4 regions of the Neobacillus sp. NPDC093182 genome follow, and region 2 is predicted to be linked to each of the others. Evidence: predicted binding sites of a transcription regulator. Region 2 holds the regulator's gene; each other region holds the start of a gene.

Region 1 (4,383 bases), on a different contig from region 2:
ATAAATCACGAAGTTCCGCAGCACGTTCAAAATTAAGCGCTTTTGCTTCTGCTTTCATTTCTTTTTCCATCGTCGCAATCAGCTTGTCTCTTTCCTTCTTCGACATCTTACCAAAAGAAGCTGCTGGTTTGTACTCTTCCTGCTCCTCGGCAGCATGAGTGGCACGAATTGCCTCGCGGATTCCCTTTTGAATGGTCATAGGCGTAATTCCGTGCTTTTTATTGTATTCTTCTTGGATTTTGCGGCGCTCTCTCGTTACATTAATCGCAATTTCCATCGAATTTGTTATTTTGTCCGCATACAAGATGACATGCCCATTAGCATTACGGGCAGCACGTCCGATGGTTTGGATTAATGAACGTTCTGAACGGAGGAAGCCTTCTTTATCGGCATCAAGAATCGTAATAAGCGAAACCTCAGGGATATCCAGTCCTTCTCTAAGCAGGTTAATCCCGACTAACACATCATACTTACCAAGCCGCAGCTCGCGGATAATTTCAATCCGTTCAAGTGTTTTTACTTCTGAATGTAAATATTGGACTTTAATTCCTATTTCTTTTAGATAGTCCGTTAAGTCTTCTGACATTTTCTTTGTCAGCGTCGTAATAAGCACCCGTTCATTCTTCTTGATTCGCTCCTGAATTTCACCAATGATATCATCGATTTGTCCCTCAATAGGACGTACTTCAATCGTTGGATCCAATAACCCTGTTGGTCGAATGATTTGCTGAATCATTTCCGGAGTATGCTCAAGCTCATATGGACCTGGTGTTGCCGAGACAAAGATGGCATTGTGAATATGTTTTTCAAATTCATCAAAGGTCAACGGTCGGTTATCAAGCGCTGATGGCAGACGGAAGCCATGGTCAACAAGCACCTGTTTCCGTGCTCGATCACCATTGAACATCCCTCTTACTTGTGGCAGGGTAACATGTGACTCATCCACGATCAAGAGAAAATCTTCTGGAAAATAATCGAGCAACGTATACGGTGTGGAACCAGCAGGTCTCAATGTCAAATGACGTGAGTAGTTTTCAATCCCTGAACAAAAGCCCATCTCACGCATCATTTCGAGATCATATCGTGTCCTCTGTTCGATGCGCTGTGCTTCGAGCAATTTATTATCTTCACGGAGCTCTTCTAGGCGTTCTTCGAGTTCTTGTTCAATGTTCTCGATGGCGATTCTCATTTTTTCTTCTCTCGTTACGAAGTGGGAGGCAGGAAAAATGGCTATATGCTCACGTTCGCCGATAATTTCCCCAGTTAAGGCGTCAACCTCACGAATGCGATCTACTTCATCGCCAAAAAATTCTACGCGAACACAATGCTCATCACGTGACACAGGGAATATTTCCACCACATCACCGCGAACGCGAAACGTACCACGTTTAAAATCAATATCATTTCTTTCATACTGAATATCGACCAAACGATGTAGCAGCTGGTTACGTTCAATCTCCATACCTGTCCTAAGTGACAGTACCATTTCCCGGTATTCTTCAGGTGAACCGAGACCGTATATACATGAAACACTGGCGATGATTATAACATCTTTCCGCTCAAATAAGGCGGATGTTGCGGAGTGCCGAAGTTTGTCAATTTCATCATTGATACTGGAGTCTTTTTCAATAAATGTATCTGTCGATGGCACATAGGCTTCTGGTTGAAAGTAATCATAGTAACTAACAAAATACTCAACAGCATTATTTGGGAAAAATTCCTTAAATTCGCTGTAAAGCTGACCTGCTAACGTTTTATTATGAGCAATAACGAGTGTCGGCTTGTTTACTTCTTTTATCACGTTTGAAACCGTAAACGTCTTACCTGTTCCTGTTGCTCCAAGCAATGTCTGATAGCGCTTGTTCTCTTTTATTCCTTGAACTAACTGTCGAATCGCCTCAGGCTGATCGCCTTGAGGTGAGTATTTCGAAACCAATTCAAATTGATCTTTCACTGGTTTTCCTCCCGATAAATAATCACTTTCTAGCAAGAAAAACGTGCAAGTTGACCGGGATGGTGCTAGAAAATGTATTCTGAAATTCTAATAGTATCATTCTAACACAATTCCTCCAAAACAAACCACTAATATGCGAACGAACATTCTGTTTTCTGGTGGAATTTGGATTTTGCTCACGAAAAGTAAGAGCTTACTCGTAAAATTCAGCTTTTTATACGCGAAACTCCCTATTTTACTCGAAAAGCAAAAAAGCCTGCCATTAGGTTTGACAGACTTAATATCTAGATGGATGATTACGTTTTTTTGAAAACTCTTTGTTTCATTTTTGAAGCCAGCCAAAATCCAGCTGTAAGCGAAAAGGCATCTACAACGATAAGCGGTAAAGTGTTGGTATACCCTTTAAAAGCAGAGGCAGCAATGAGCCCGACGGTCAGGGCAAGCCCGATAAGACGATTGTATGTGACCCGGGTAAATAGCAATACGAGTAAACCTGGCAAAATAAGCGCAGACAAATATCTAATAACCATCTCCAAAATGGGTCCACCTCATTTATTCATTTCTGTTTATTAATTTTAGAAATTTATTCTCAAAATTGCAAGAAAAAAGACAAGAGATTCTACACTCTTGTCTTCGAAGCAATTATCCTCTCTTTTTAAGAGATATTATTAAAGCTATTAATCCTGCTACTAATGCTGCGATGGAAAGATAAAGCGTTGTGTTTGATGCACTCGTTTCTTTCACTTCTTCCGTTACTTTTTCTTCTGACGAATTATCCTTATCAGTTGTTGTCTCTCCATGGCCATGTGCAGAAGCAGCAGCTGCATTGACAACCGTTACAGAAGCAGGATAATTTTCCTCTTCTGCTTCTACCCATTCTACTACACTTCCATCCGAGTAAGTTTGGATCGCTTTCCAAACGATTTCTGTTGCTTTGTCGCCAACTTTTCCATTCATGTTAAACTGACCAAATTCAGTCGCAGATAGGCCTTCACCTTCAGCTGTCCAGGTAACGGATGTAATTTTATCAGAATCATCCTTTTGAATTTCATAGGTCCATCCTGGCTTTGGTTCAAAACGAGTAATGTTAACATCTTCAGGAATTACCACTTGAATTTTTGTTGTCAGAACATCTTCTTTTTCTGAAGGAACTTTTACAGTAAACATTTCATATTTTCCTTGTGACGTTTCCTTTGGTCCGACGGTAACATGAGCACTAGCAATCCCAGCAAAAAGCGATAAAGCAACAATCATTGTTAACAGTGAAGTTAATAATTTTTTCATTTTAATATCTCCATTCATTTAAAATTTTTTATTACATTAATAAGTTCCTTACCTATAAAATTAAAGATTTTTACACCTTCTTTATATGACCCTTTGGGGCTATTTTTTTTTATATTAGACTAAAATGTTCATAGAACTGTCACAGTGATGGATATATCATGTAGAATGATAAAAGCAATATATTAAAGGAGATTAACACTTTGTCATACCGACTAATGAAGCTCTTCACCGTTTTAATACCAACTCTTCTAATTGGCGGTTTTGAATTCTTTCGTCATAGTGTGATTCATCATCTTCTCTCAATGGAAACTGGGAACTATTTAATCACAATCTTAACTTTGATCATCTCCTATGCCTTTGCTTCGTGGATGTTTAAAACGATTGAACTGAAAAACCAAAGAATAACAAACGAAAGGGAAATGCGGGCAATATATGAAGAAAGGGAACGGTTAGCAAAAGAATTACATGATAGCATTGCACAAACTCTATTTTTACTAAAAGTCTATTTAAAAAAGGGGAAAAGTGAAGAAGCTGCTTCTCTCGTTAATTCAATCGATACCCAATTACGGCAAGCAATTTTTAACTTACGGATGAACCCAGCTGAACATGTTAATTTTTCAAACAGACTCCAAAATTGGTTAGACGACTGGATTACGGTATCAGGAATTGACATAGAATCTGATATTCAATTACAGAATGGGTATTTTACTACTGCAGAAGAAGTGCAGCTTTTTGGAGTCGTTCAGGAGGCCTTGATAAACATTAGAAAGCATTCGGAAGCTAATACTCTTATCTTCAAGCTGCATACCCGTAATAATGAATGGGAGATGAATATAGAAGATAACGGGCGAGGCTTTAACATAAACGAAATTAGTTCAAATCATTATGGACTTGCCATGCTAAAGGAAAGGTCAGAAAAGTTGAACTGTAGCTTAGAGATTGATACACAATTGAATCGAGGAACAAAAATCAGTTTGCGAGGTAATAAAGAATATGATAAATCCATTTAGGATAGTAATTGCTGATGATCATCCACATGCTCGGAAAGCGATATTAGCAATGCTTGAGGATGATCCCTATTTCGACATCGTCGGACAAGCACATAATGGGAAAGAAGCAGTGGAAATGAGTCAGCAGCTTCATCC
Region 2 (4,383 bases):
CATCGCTGGTATCTTAAAGCACGCTCCTACCTTTACAGCGGTAACAAACCCAACTGTAAACTCTTATAAGCGTCTAGTACCAGGTTACGAAGCACCTTGCTATGTTGCATGGTCTGCTAGAAACCGTTCACCATTAATTCGTATTCCAGCTTCTCGCGGTTTAAGTACTCGTGTAGAAGTAAGAAGCGTTGACCCAGCTGCAAATCCATACCTAGCAATGGCTGTTCTATTAAAGGCTGGTCTAGATGGAATCAAGAACAAATTAACTCCTCCAGCTCCAGTTGACCGTAACATCTATGTTATGAGCAAAGAAGAGAGAATTGAAGAAGGAATCATCGATCTTCCAGCTACTCTAGCTCAAGCATTAGACCTATTAAAGTCTGATGAAGTTATTGTATCTGGTTTAGGAGAGCACATCTTCGAACACTTTATCGAAGCAAAAGAAATCGAATGGGATATGTTCCGCACAGTCGTTCACCCTTGGGAACGCGAACAATATATGAGCATGTACTAAAATTAAGTAACCCAGTATTGACTATAGTCTTTACTGGGTTATTTTCGTTTTAATGGGTTGTGGTGTGCCTGTTTTATGTTGGAAGGTAGTTAGGGTGCGGTATGATGACCGTTTTCAGAGTAAAAATCGAAAAGTGGTAACCATGGAGCGTTCATGATGGCCGTTTTTAGAGTGAAAATCGAAAAGTGGTAACCATAGAGCATTCATGATGACCGAAATCCAAGGTGAAACGGAAAAGTGGTAACCATAGAGAGTTCATGATGACCGAAAACAGAAGAAAAACGAAAAAGTGGTCATCATAGAGTGTTCATGATGACCGTATCCATCGGGGAAATTAAAAAGTGGTAATTAAAAGATTCAGCAAAATTGAAAGACCCAGGATGGAAACGACCATACTGGGTTATTTGCGTTCAGGATTCTTTTTCTTTATTTTCATTAAGTGCTCTAAAATTAGTGAGTATGATATCACCACTAATCCCGGCAAGGGCCGATAAAAAAATGGTTTCTATCATTGAATTCGGAGTTGTGTAAATCATGATGAGGAAAGCTGCGACAGAACCAAGTAGCATTTCTTCTAAAAACCCTAAAAAGATAAACCTTTTTGTTTTCCGGGGCATAATTATTTTTCCGTGCTTCCTAACATGCCCTGCAATCCCTGCCATACCACCAATAACCATCGAGAAAATAATGTCCTTCAACACTTTTTCCACTCTCCTTAAGCCTAGTTTTTTTGGACCTAAGGTAAATCATGGTGTAATACTATTATACAAATAGTGGAAACTAGTTAGAATGAGTAAATATACACATTTTTGTATAAAGTGGAAATTGATTCTGAAATTGATGGTTGAAATTATGGAGACCTTGTCTGAATCAAGCATAGATTCGGACACAAGAGCTTTCCTTCGAGACTGATAAAAAAGAGTACAATTCAAAATCAGAATTGTACTCTTTCCCGTTTTAGGATTAATGAATATGTCGATAAACCCCAATTACTTTTCCGAGGATAGAAACGTTTCTTAAGATAATTGGATCCATGGTTGAGTTTTCAGGCTGCAGGCGAATGTAATCTTTTTCTTTAAAAAATCTTTTACAGGTCGCTTCATCTTCCTCTGTCATCGCAACGACAATATCCCCATTGTTCGCCGTTGGCTGCTGTCTTACGATTACGTAATCTCCATCGAGAATTCCTGCTTCTATCATACTCTCACCCATGATTTCTAGCATAAATACTTGCTCATCTGCAGGTGCTAGACTCTCAGGGAGCGGGAAAAACTCTTCAACGTTTTCAATGGCGGTAATAGGAAGACCAGCAGTTACTTTACCCACAATCGGTACATTGACAACATTGTTTCTTGGGATATGAATGGTTTCATCCACTTCTAGTATTTCGATAGCTCTTGGTTTAGTAGGATCTCGTCTAATAAGTCCTTTGCTTTCCAATCTTGCTAAATGACCGTGGACGGTAGAACTAGAGGCAAGTCCTACTGCTTCACCAATTTCCCGAACGGATGGCGGATAACCCTTCTTCTTTACTTCCCCTTTAATAAATTCAAGGATATCCTGCTGGCGCTTAGATATTTTTGTCATAATAGATACACCTCGCCCTATGTAATATTTACCTTTATTATAGCATGTTCGTATTTTTTATACAAACATAAGTTCGAATTATTATTGACAACAAACAAATGTTCGGATTATAATAAAAACATAAAAACGAACATACATTCTGGATAGGGGTTATATTATGAGAAAAATTTGGGACAGATACTCTTATGCTATTTTATTAATCATCTTGAGCTGCACAGTAGCTTTTATTTTATCATTACGTTTTAATGCTGATGTTGAAGAAACGTACTTAACGATTACTATTTCCGAAGGAGATTCGCTTTGGAAAATTTCTAACCAATATTCGGAGCAGCATTCATACTCTAATGATGAATTTGTCAGCTGGGTCAAGCACCATAATGAAATAGATGGAGATAAAATTTATCCTGGGGAAGAAATCATTATTCCTGTAAACTATGAAGTTGGGTCCATGACTGAATATGCAAGCGCTGCTGGGGAATAAAGTCAGATGGTGAATGCGATCGTTTACTGCCGGGTAAGTACAAACAAAGAAACCCAGGAAACATCATTAAAGCGTCAGGAAGAAGAGCTCACGCAGCTGGCGAGTCAATATCATTTTAATGTTGTCTCCATTATTAGAGAACAAGCGAGTGGTTATGAATTGGAGCGAGACGGGATTCTTGAGTTATTAGATTTATTGAAACATAATGATATACATGCTGTATTAATCCAAGATGAAACGAGACTCGGAAGAGGGAATGCGAAGATCGCACTCTTACATTGTATATTAAAAGAAGATGTGAAACTTTATAGTATTTCTCATAATGGTGAACTACAGCTTTCAGAAAGTGATTCAATGGTATTGAAAATTGTAGGGATGGTTGAGGAATATCAGCGTAAATTACATAATATTAAAATTAAACGTGGAATGAAACGAGCCGTGGCTCAGGGATACAAGCCTGAAAAAAATCTAAAAAACCTCGAGTGGAATTCTGGAAGAGAAAAAATAGAAGTTCCGATTGAAGAGATAGTCCGTCTTAGAAAAAATAAATTAACTTTTTCAGAGATTGCTGCTACTTTAAGAGGATTTGGATATAATATTTCAAAAGCAACTGTCCATAGACGCTATCAGGAATATCAAGAAACTATCGAATCAGAAGAAGATTAGACCATTTGCTTGTCAGATGGTCTATTTTTTAGTAAAATCAGTCTTTAAGTGAAGCTGTGGTAACGCTAATTGATGTTTAGAAACCCAGTTGATTGGAGCGGAAGGCACGAAGACTCCTCGAAAATGCTATCGCATTTTCTTCGTGCGTGGGCCGATTCGAAGGAGTAAATCCAATGTCCTGCAGGAGTACGGAGCAGGTGAGACCCCACAGGCGCAAGCGCCGAGGAGGCTCACCGCAACGCCTGCGGAAAGCGAAGTGCCTGCAACTGACTTGATTAACACAGCACAAGTATTTGAAAGGAGGGTCCTAAATGCTCTCAAAAGAAAAGATGGCAAGAATCAATGAATTAGCTAGAAAAGCTAAAGCAACTGGACTTACAGAAGCAGAAGCAAAGGAACAATCCAAATTAAGAAGCGAGTATTTGACCACTTTCCGCAGTTCTATGCTGGATACATTAACAAATACAAAAATCGTTGATCCTGAGGGAAATGACGTAACGCCAGAAAAAATAAAACAAAGAAAAAAATATAATCTACATTAATTTAAAAGGGAAACATTTTGTTTCCTTTTTTACATATTGCGCACTAACCTGTGTAAAAATATAAACTGAAGTGAAATAATTTGTTTAGTAGTCAAATTAATTGTTGAATTAATGTAAAGAGAGCTATAATATTAAGGTTGTTATTATTTTTTTATCCTAGAGAATCAGGAGTGATGTAAACAATGTTTGATACTATTGATGCTTTGTCCGTAACCTCTATTCGTACGCTTTCAATCGATATGATTGAAAAAGCAAATTCAGGCCATCCTGGAATGCCAATGGGTGCTGCACCAATGACCTACACTTTATGGACTCGTTTCATGAACCACAACCCAAAAAACCCAGAGTGGTTTAACCGTGATCGTTTTGTATTATCAGCAGGCCATGGATCTGCTTTATTATACAGCATGCTTCATTTATCTGGTTACAATCTATCAATGGATGACTTAAAGCAATTCCGTCAATGGGGAAGCAAGACTCCAGGACATCCTGAGTACCGTCATACTGAAGGGGTAGAAGCCACAACAGGTCCACTTGGACAAGGTATTGCAATGGCTGTTGGTATGGCAATGGCAGAGCGCCATACTGCTAGT
Region 3 (4,383 bases), on a different contig from region 2:
AACAAAAGACTGTTGAGGAAAATCCGGTTGTAGAAACTCCAAAACAAGAATTATCTGCTGTTCAAAATAGCGGGAAAAACTCTACCTATGATTTGAAAAATGCAGATAAATTTGTTGTGAAATTGGTTTCAACTGGGCAAACATGGGTAAATGTTAAAAATAGCAGTGGTCAATCCAAGTTTCAGGGTTTATTATCAACCACTGGTACGCAAAGCACAGAAGTAGATTTAACGGGCGACACCAAAGCAGTCATTGTCGTTGGCAGAACCGTCGATACTGAGATTTACGTAAATGACCAAAAGCTTGAGTATGCAATCGCACCTGCTGATGTGGTTCAACAGAACATTACGATTCAATATGTTCCGAAGAACGAATAGTCATCTAGTGATGACTATTTTTCGTTCTTACTATTACCTGGAGGAAAAACAATGAATGTACCAAATCAAATAACGATATCAAGGATTCTTTTAATTCCTATTTTCTTGATAATTATGCTTTTCCCCTTTGATTGGGGAAACATGCATTTACTGGGAGCTGACCTTCCGGTAACCCATTTTGTTGGAGCGTTAATCTTTATTTTTGCATCTGCTACAGATTGGGTAGATGGCTATTATGCACGAAAATATAATCTTGTTACAAATATGGGGAAATTCCTCGATCCGCTGGCAGATAAACTTCTTGTCTCTGCAGCGCTGGTTGTCCTTGTTGATCTTGGATATGCAGCCTCTTGGATTGTTATTGTAATCATAAGCAGGGAATTTGCTGTCACCGGCCTTCGTCTCTTGCTCGTGGAGGGCGGCGAAGTGGTAGCTGCTAATAATCTCGGTAAAATTAAAACCTGGGCACAAATTATCGCAATATCTGCACTTTTATTACATAATATTATTTTTGAAATGATTGGATTTCCATTTGATGATGTAGCATTATGGGTTGCGTTAATTTTTACGATCTGGTCGGGCTGGGATTATTTTTCGAAGAATATGCATGTTTTCAAAAATTCTAAATAGAACTTGGGGTAACGGATGATGAATGCAGAAATTATTGCTGTTGGTTCTGAATTACTACTGGGTCAAATCGTTAATAGTAATGCACGGTTTATTTCACAGCAACTTGCAGGACTAGGAATTAATGTTTTTTTTCATACGGTGGTTGGTGATAATCCTGACCGATTAAAGTCTGTAATAGAAATTGCAGAAAAACGGTCAAATTTAATCATTTTTACTGGAGGGCTGGGACCCACAAAAGATGATTTAACGAAGGAAACAATTGCCCGGCATTTAGGAAAAAATCTAGTAATGGATCAAGAAGCATTAGAATCTATTGAACTTTATTTTAAAAAGGGAAATAGGGTAATGACTGAAAATAATAAGAAGCAGGCCCTCGTTTTAGAGGATTCTACTATCCTTCCAAATCATCATGGGATGGCACCAGGCATGATGGTCGAGAATGGTAATTGCGTATATATGCTGCTGCCAGGACCGCCGAAAGAAATGGAGCCAATGTTTTTACACTTTGGTACTGCAGCTTTATCCAAACAAGTAAAAACGGATGAGAAAATAGTTTCTAGAGTTTTAAGGTTCTTTGGAATTGGTGAGGCAGCGTTAGAAACGGAAATCATTGATTTAATAGAACAACAGACAAATCCAACGATTGCCCCGCTCGCTGCAGAAGGAGAATGCACGTTACGGCTAACCGCGAAGCACCAAGATTTGCAAACGGCAGAGTTAATGCTTGATGAAGTAGAGGGTAACATTAGAGCTCGTGTTGGGCAGTTTTTATATGGGTATGACAATACTTCTCTAGTAGCTGAACTTATGAGAGTTTTAAAAGACAAGAAATTAACAATCTCGGCTGCAGAGAGCTTAACAGGAGGATTGTTTCAGCAGGAACTAACGAGTGTACCCGGTGTTAGTTCAGTCCTCAAGGGCGGAGTGGTTTGTTATACGAATGAGGTTAAGGAGAAAGTCTTAGGAGTTAAAAAGGAAACGATTGAAAAATTTGGGGTAGTAAGTCATGAGTGTGCGAAAGAGCTGGCTGAAAATGTTGCGGCATTAGTCTCTGCTGATATTGGGATTAGTTTCACTGGTGTTGCAGGTCCCGATGATATGGAGGGTAAACCTGTAGGAACAGTCTACATTGGGATATCGATTAGAGGAAAGCAAACAGTGGTTGAAAAACTGGAACTTGGCGGTTCAAGAGAAGCAAACCGGAGCCGTTCAGTAAAATATGGCTGCTATTATTTAATAAAGCATTTGCAAGAATCACAGAAAGCTAACTAAGCTCTCTGTGATTTTTTATTTTATAGTTTATTTTCTGACAATAGAAGAGTAAGTAAAAATCAATAAAAAAGGTAATTGAAAATAAATAAATGGCTGGCGGAATTACCTGTTTTTACATGACTATTAGATTCAAATTAATCGAATGAATGTTCGTCTTTTTGCTCGACAAATATCCTAAAAGAGGTTATATTATTAATAGGTTTTAAATTAAAAATTTTTAGCAGTAAAACTTAGGTTTTTAGATATAAAGGAGGAACTAGTAGTGAGTGATCGTAAAGCGGCCTTAGAAATGGCGCTAAAACAGATAGAAAAGCAATTTGGTAAAGGTTCCATCATGAAAATGGGAGAGAAGACAGACACAAGGATTTTAACAAGTCCAAGTGGCTCATTAGCCGTAGATTCAGCACTTGGTGTTGGCGGATATCCTAGAGGAAGAATTATCGAAATTTACGGACCCGAAAGCTCTGGTAAAACAACTGTTGCTTTACATGCAATTGCAGAAGTACAAGCAGCAGGCGGACAAGCAGCATTTATCGACGCTGAGCACGCACTTGACCCAGCATATGCACAAAAACTAGGGGTAAACATCGATGAGTTATTGTTATCCCAGCCTGATACAGGGGAACAGGCGCTAGAGATCGCAGAGGCACTTGTACGAAGCGGTGCAATTGATATTCTAGTAGTCGATTCCGTTGCAGCACTAGTTCCAAAAGCAGAAATTGAAGGAGAAATGGGAGATTCTCACATGGGTCTTCAAGCCCGTTTGATGTCTCAAGCACTCCGTAAACTTTCTGGTGTCATTAACAAATCGAAGACAATTGCAATCTTTATCAACCAGGTTCGTGAAAAAATTGGAGTTATGTTTGGAAACCCTGAGACAACTCCTGGTGGTCGTGCGTTAAAATTCTACTCAACGATTCGTGTGGAAGTACGTCGTGGAGAAGCTATTAAACAAGGTACGGACGTGGTTGGAAACAAAACCAAAATTAAGGTTGTTAAAAATAAAGTTGCGCCTCCATTCCGTACAGCTGAAGTGGATATTATGTATGGTGAAGGAATTTCTAAAGAGGGCGAGATCATTGATATTGGCTCTGAATTAGATATCGTTCAAAAGAGCGGTTCTTGGTATTCATACAATGAAGAAAGAATCGGTCAAGGCCGTGAAAATGCAAAGACTTTCTTAAGAGAAAATCCAAGTGTTCGTCTTGAAATTCAACAAAAGATTCGTGAACACTTCGGATTAGACGGGGAAAAAATAGTCACTGAAGCCGATGACGATGAACAGTTCGAATTAATAGACTAACAAAAAGAGCAAAGCCGATTAGGTTTTGCTCTTTTTAATAAAACGGATAATTATAAATATGTATGCATATTTATTCATTTGATAATACTTTTTATATTGTTAAAATATGAACAAAGTCTAAATATTTCAAAAAGCTGTCAGGAGTTACCCTTGACAATGAATATACACACATTTACAATTAACATGTATATTTTACATTTTTGTTAATATTACAATGAAAAGCCTGGTGCTTGCTGTATGTTGAACCTAACCAATGTACATGCCGACACTTAAAAAGTGTAACAAAAGTTCATAGCAAGAGGAGGTGTAACGATGGAACCTATTACTATCATCTCCATTTTGCTTGGCATTATCGTCGGTGCCGTTGTTGGCTATTTTGTTCGTAAATCCATTGCTGAAGCAAAAATAGCAGGTGCAAAGAATGCTGCTGAGCAGATTCTTGAAGATGCGAAGCGTGATGCTGATACATTGAAAAAAGAAGCATTGCTAGAGGCAAAGGATGAAATTCACAAGCTTCGTACAGAAGCCGAACGTGAGGTTCGTGAACGAAGAAATGAACTGCAAAAACAAGAAAACCGTTTACTGCAAAGAGAAGAGAATTTAGATCGAAAGGATGAATCGTTAAATAAACGAGAAATTCTGTTAGAAAAGAAGGATGATTCTCTAAACCAAAGACAACAGCATATTGAACAGATGGAAAGCAAAGTGGACGAGTTGGTACGAACACAACAAACTGAACTTGAACGTATTTCGAGTTTGACTCGTGAGGAAGCGAAGAACATCATTATCGATAAAATGGAG
Region 4 (4,383 bases), on a different contig from region 2:
CAATGACGATTTCATAATTTCGATTTCGATAATGAGTGATGGTAACGAATTGGTCGAATTCGATTGCTTCAGATAAGGTCATATTCATAAGTTCGAGCTGCTGCTCATCGATTTCTTTCCGCTCATCATATTGATCTTCCTTCACCCAGTCTCTAAGCAATTTAATATGCTCAGGAAGCATCATCGAAACCCATTTGATTCTTCCGCGGTCGCGAATCATTCATTCTCCTCCTTACTTCGTTGCAACTCCAGCGCCTAGGGGCTCGGTCGAAAAAGAAAAATTGCTTCTGCTTTTCCTACTGTCTAGCTCCAGCGCCTAGAGGCTCGGGGTCATAAGTCAATCCGTCAAGAAGGTTAAAAAGCAACCTTCTCGCCGGCTCGCCTATGCCTGTCGCCTCTGTTCAAGGCGCTTCCGCCTTTCTCACTACCCCTTATGCCCTCCAACAAGCGTAGCTCGATGCTTTGCCGTTCCAGCAGTTGTATAGGAAACAGCCCGCAGCAGGGAACCTGAACCAAAGCGTCTGCGGATAGAATCAACTACATAGCCAAGCTCCCTCCGCTTTACCGCGCCCATGTCAAACAGGTCGAGCTGAAACTCATGATCATCGACGATATTTCCAATACTAATTGCAATTTGCCTTACCGTCTTTCCTGTATAATGTTCGTGGAATAATTCGAGACAGACTCGGTAAAGATCCATCGTTACATTCGTTGGCTGCTTGATGGTTCTTGAGCGGTGAAAGCCGCCGCCGAGTTCATCCTGGCTATAGCCAATGCTAAGGCTGATTGTTCTCCCAGCCTTACGGCGAGATCTCGCTCTTCGGGCTACTTCTTCACACATTTCTAAAATTACATGCTTTATCTCTTCTTCTTCTTTATAATCTCTTAAAAGAATTTGGCTTTTTCCAAAGCTGATCTGCCCCTCAATCAGGGGTGCTCCCAAGTCTGAAAGGTCTACTCCCCAGGCATGATGATAAAGCTGATTGCCCATAATTCCGAATTTCTTTTCCAGTGCTTCTAAATCATAGCGAGCCAGCTGGCCAACCGTAAAAATGCCCATCCCATTTAGAGTTTTTTCAACACGCCTGCCGATTCCCCACATTTCTCTTAGCGGTGAAACCTTCCAAAGCTTCGTCTGGACGTCCTCGTACTTCCATTCAGCAATTCCATGCTTCTTTGCTTCGAGATCGAGGCAAAGTTTTGACAGTAACATATTCGGGCCAATTCCGACCGCACAGGGAAGCTGGAACTCACGTTCAATATCATTCTTAATTTTCTCTGCAATCGTAAAGGCGTCCCCCCACAAATGAAGTGCCCCATCCACCTTGATAAAACTTTCATCAACGCTATACGTGTGAATAGCTTCCTTCGGTACATAACGATTAAATACGCGGGTAATTTCAGTAGAAATACGCAAATAAGTGGCCATTTTGGGCTCGACTACTTGAATGCGGGGATCATCGGGAATCTCAAATAGCCTGGAACCTGTTTTAATTCCAAATTCTTTCTTCAAACGTGGTGATGCGGCTAGCACAACACTTCCATTCCGTTCTTTGTTACCGGCCACAGCTAGATAGCAAGTCAAGGGATCAAGACCATGCATGACAGCGGAACAGCTGGCATAAAAGCTCTTCATGTCGACGCATAAAATATGATTGTGCGGTAACGTGCTGTAATCAACCATGACTTTTCCCTCCATTTAAATATCGAACGTCTGTTCCTTATATTATATACACATCTTACACGAATATGCGTTCGTATTCAATGGAAATTTTTTGACATATTTCATGGTTTTGGTTATTTTTCCGGGGGAAAAAGCGGTATAATTGTGAGTGAGGTGTACGTACATGGAGAAAAAGTTAATTCTTAAAATGATAAAAAATTGCTTCAAACAATATTATGCCGAGATAGATTCACTGCCAATGAGCAGTAACGATTTAGAGGCGCTCGCGGATCGGATTATTCAAATAAAAGTAGAACAGCCCACGGTAGATTTATACGAGGCTGTGAATGATACTGTATACGAATTTTTAACAGGATGAAAGCACAAAAAACCGCTGTCGCGGTTTTATTTTTTGTTAAATGCTTTTTTGCCAATACGTTCAAACAGTCTTGGAAAGAGAACATAAACAACGCTGCCCATGTTCATCCAGCGCGGCAGGTTGATTTCTCTCGTTTTCGTCAGCATACTGTCAACGACTTTCCGAGCAACATATTCAGGCTGAAGCATAAACTTTTGAACATTTTTAACATAGGTGCCTTTTTCATCGGCAATGTTAAAAAAGTTCGTTGCAATAGGCCCCGGATTCACAGATGTTACGAGAACATTGTAATCACTAAGCTCCATTCTAAGCGAATTCGTGTAGCCAAGAACCGCATGCTTAGTAGCCGAATACACACTTGATTTTGGCGTTGCGATTTTTCCCGCCTGGGAGGCGATATTAATGATATGGCCGAAACGGCGTTCACGCATTTTCGGGAGCACCATGCTTGTGCACGCCATTAGTCCGACAACATTGACATTGAACATACCTTTAATTTCATCCATTGTTGCTGCATGGGCTTCACGGAACACACCGAACCCCGCGTTATTAACAAGGATATCTACCTCACCAATCTCCGCAAAAATAGCTGTAAAAACTTCCTTCACTTTTTCCGTATCAGAGACATCTAATTGATAGACCTCTACCTTTACTTGATGCTTTTGCTGCAATTCCATTTGCAGCTGCTTCAACTTTTCAATGCTTCTTGCAATTAGGACAAGGTTGGCACCACTTTCCGCACAAAGCTTGGCGATTTTAGCACCTATCCCCCCGGATGCACCGGTAATGACTATATTTTTACCCTTAAGTTGTTCCCTAACCATACTCACACCTCATCTAGCTTGATAAAGGACTGGTTGATGATCCTCACTACTACTAATCTCGCCGATTGAGGCTAAATAGTCAAGCTGGCCCACGGTTTCCGATAATGTTAATATCAATTCGCGCTTATACGCTGTAGGAAAAAGCCTCTTGCAAAGTTCAAATACAGTATGCTTCTCCTCTTTTAGCCAATTATTAACCTTCATTGCACGTTCATGTTGATGAATCAGTCTTTTTTCAATTAGCTCTTTTAATTGGAAAACTTCCTCGCCATGACCTGTATAAACGAATTGAATGGGATAGGATAACAACTTTTTCATCGAATCATTATGCTGCAGCTGAGGCTTCGGTCTTTCTGCTTCACCTGGTGCTGGCATTTCTAGGAATGGATTTGGTGAGATATGTGCAAGAATCAAATCCCCTCCAATAAGAATTCCATCTCTTTCTCGAAATAGAGCGATTTGACTCTGGGCATGCCCAGGTGTCTCTATGACTTTCCATTCACTTAACCCCGGCGGGATCATCCCTTCAACCAATTCTCCCGTCAAGGAGCGGTTACAGGAGTACCTGAATGTTTGTCTTAAATGTAAGAGAGCCGAAAAATATTCTGACGGGATTCCAAAGTCAACAAATTGTCTTCGAAAAAAAGCCTCTTGTTCTTGAAAGAAAGCCTCTGTTGGTTTAATCCATCGTTCATTCAGCGGGTGCCCGTAAACCTCTGCCTGATCTGATAAAAAATCAAGCATTCCAACATGATCAGCGTGATGATGGGTAATAATCACCTGTTCAATATCATCCGGGCTTAATTGTAATTGAGACAGCTGAGCCTTAAATGCAATCCATGACTCCTTGGTTTTGACACCACAATCGACAAGTGTCAGCCGCTCACCTTTAAGTAAGTAAACATTAACGTCCCCGACTGCATAAGGAGTCGGCAAAATTATTTTTGCGATACCATCTTTCCATTCTGCCATTCAAAAAAACTCCTATCGTTATTTTTAAATAGAATGTGAACATTTTTTGACAATTATTTATATAGTAAGTGTAACGAATTTCCCTTTCGATTGTCATTATTTTTGCATAATATAGTTAAAATAAATAAAAAATTCAGATTTTATCACTTGACAGAAGAGCCGTAATCTTGGATAATCACTATTAAAATTTGATTCGAACATTCGCGATGATTAAGACCAGTAAATGAAAAATGGCAAAAGAGAGTGAAGTCCATCGGCTGAAAGTCTTCACAGCCCTCTTTATCATTGAACCTACCTTATGAGCACTTAGGAAAACCTAACGTAATCCGGCGTTATCGGAGTCGAGTGAACCCTGATATGTATTTAGTTTGGGTAAATGAAGGTGGTACCACGGAAGCTAGACCTTTCGTCCTTTACGGATGAGGGGTCTTTTTGTTTTTATAAACAAGTAAAAGGGGGCAATATGATGAAAAAAATAGCATTTATCGGTGCCGGTTCGATGGCTGAAGCATTTATTTCAGGGATTCTTGAAAATAGTTTGATTG

Evidence for each region. Region 2 encodes LexA, which represses DNA repair genes until DNA is damaged. Its sites were predicted from a motif close to CGAACATATGTTCG; they were not measured.
Region 1: a site for LexA is predicted at 2,091-2,104, ahead of uvrB (excinuclease ABC subunit UvrB). Genes of this name have one in related genera too.
Region 3: a site for LexA is predicted at 2,419-2,432, ahead of recA (recombinase RecA). Genes of this name have one in related genera too.
Region 4: a site for LexA is predicted at 1,745-1,758, ahead of ACIQAA_RS01885 (Y-family DNA polymerase). Genes of this name have one in related genera too.

What each region holds. Positions count from the first base shown of each region.
Region 1 is NZ_JBIVOI010000005.1:74,585-78,967, reverse strand. It holds gene uvrB (excinuclease ABC subunit UvrB) at 1-1,954, opposite strand, end outside; gene ACIQAA_RS11070 (DUF2198 family protein) at 2,251-2,484, opposite strand; gene ACIQAA_RS11065 (YcnI family copper-binding membrane protein) at 2,597-3,238, opposite strand; gene ACIQAA_RS11060 (sensor histidine kinase) at 3,439-4,248, shown strand; gene ACIQAA_RS11055 (response regulator) at 4,235-4,383, shown strand, end outside.
Region 2 is NZ_JBIVOI010000009.1:93,817-98,199, reverse strand. It holds gene glnA (type I glutamate--ammonia ligase) at 1-514, shown strand, start outside; gene ACIQAA_RS17265 (DUF4257 domain-containing protein) at 925-1,215, opposite strand; gene lexA (transcriptional repressor LexA) at 1,478-2,101, opposite strand; gene yneA (cell division suppressor protein YneA) at 2,259-2,582, shown strand; gene ACIQAA_RS17250 (YneB family resolvase-like protein) at 2,592-3,248, shown strand; gene ACIQAA_RS17245 (DUF896 domain-containing protein) at 3,560-3,790, shown strand; gene tkt (transketolase) at 3,973-4,383, shown strand, end outside.
Region 3 is NZ_JBIVOI010000013.1:193,541-197,923, forward strand. It holds gene ACIQAA_RS22650 (helix-turn-helix domain-containing protein) at 1-377, shown strand, start outside; gene pgsA (CDP-diacylglycerol--glycerol-3-phosphate 3-phosphatidyltransferase) at 429-1,007, shown strand; gene ACIQAA_RS22660 (competence/damage-inducible protein A) at 1,026-2,279, shown strand; gene recA (recombinase RecA) at 2,542-3,582, shown strand; gene rny (ribonuclease Y) at 3,895-4,383, shown strand, end outside.
Region 4 is NZ_JBIVOI010000001.1:350,293-354,675, forward strand. It holds gene ACIQAA_RS01880 (YolD-like family protein) at 1-220, opposite strand, end outside; gene ACIQAA_RS01885 (Y-family DNA polymerase) at 425-1,684, opposite strand; gene ACIQAA_RS01890 (YqzH family protein) at 1,848-2,042, shown strand; gene ACIQAA_RS01895 (SDR family NAD(P)-dependent oxidoreductase) at 2,069-2,866, opposite strand; gene ACIQAA_RS01900 (MBL fold metallo-hydrolase) at 2,876-3,838, opposite strand; gene proC (pyrroline-5-carboxylate reductase) at 4,305-4,383, shown strand, end outside.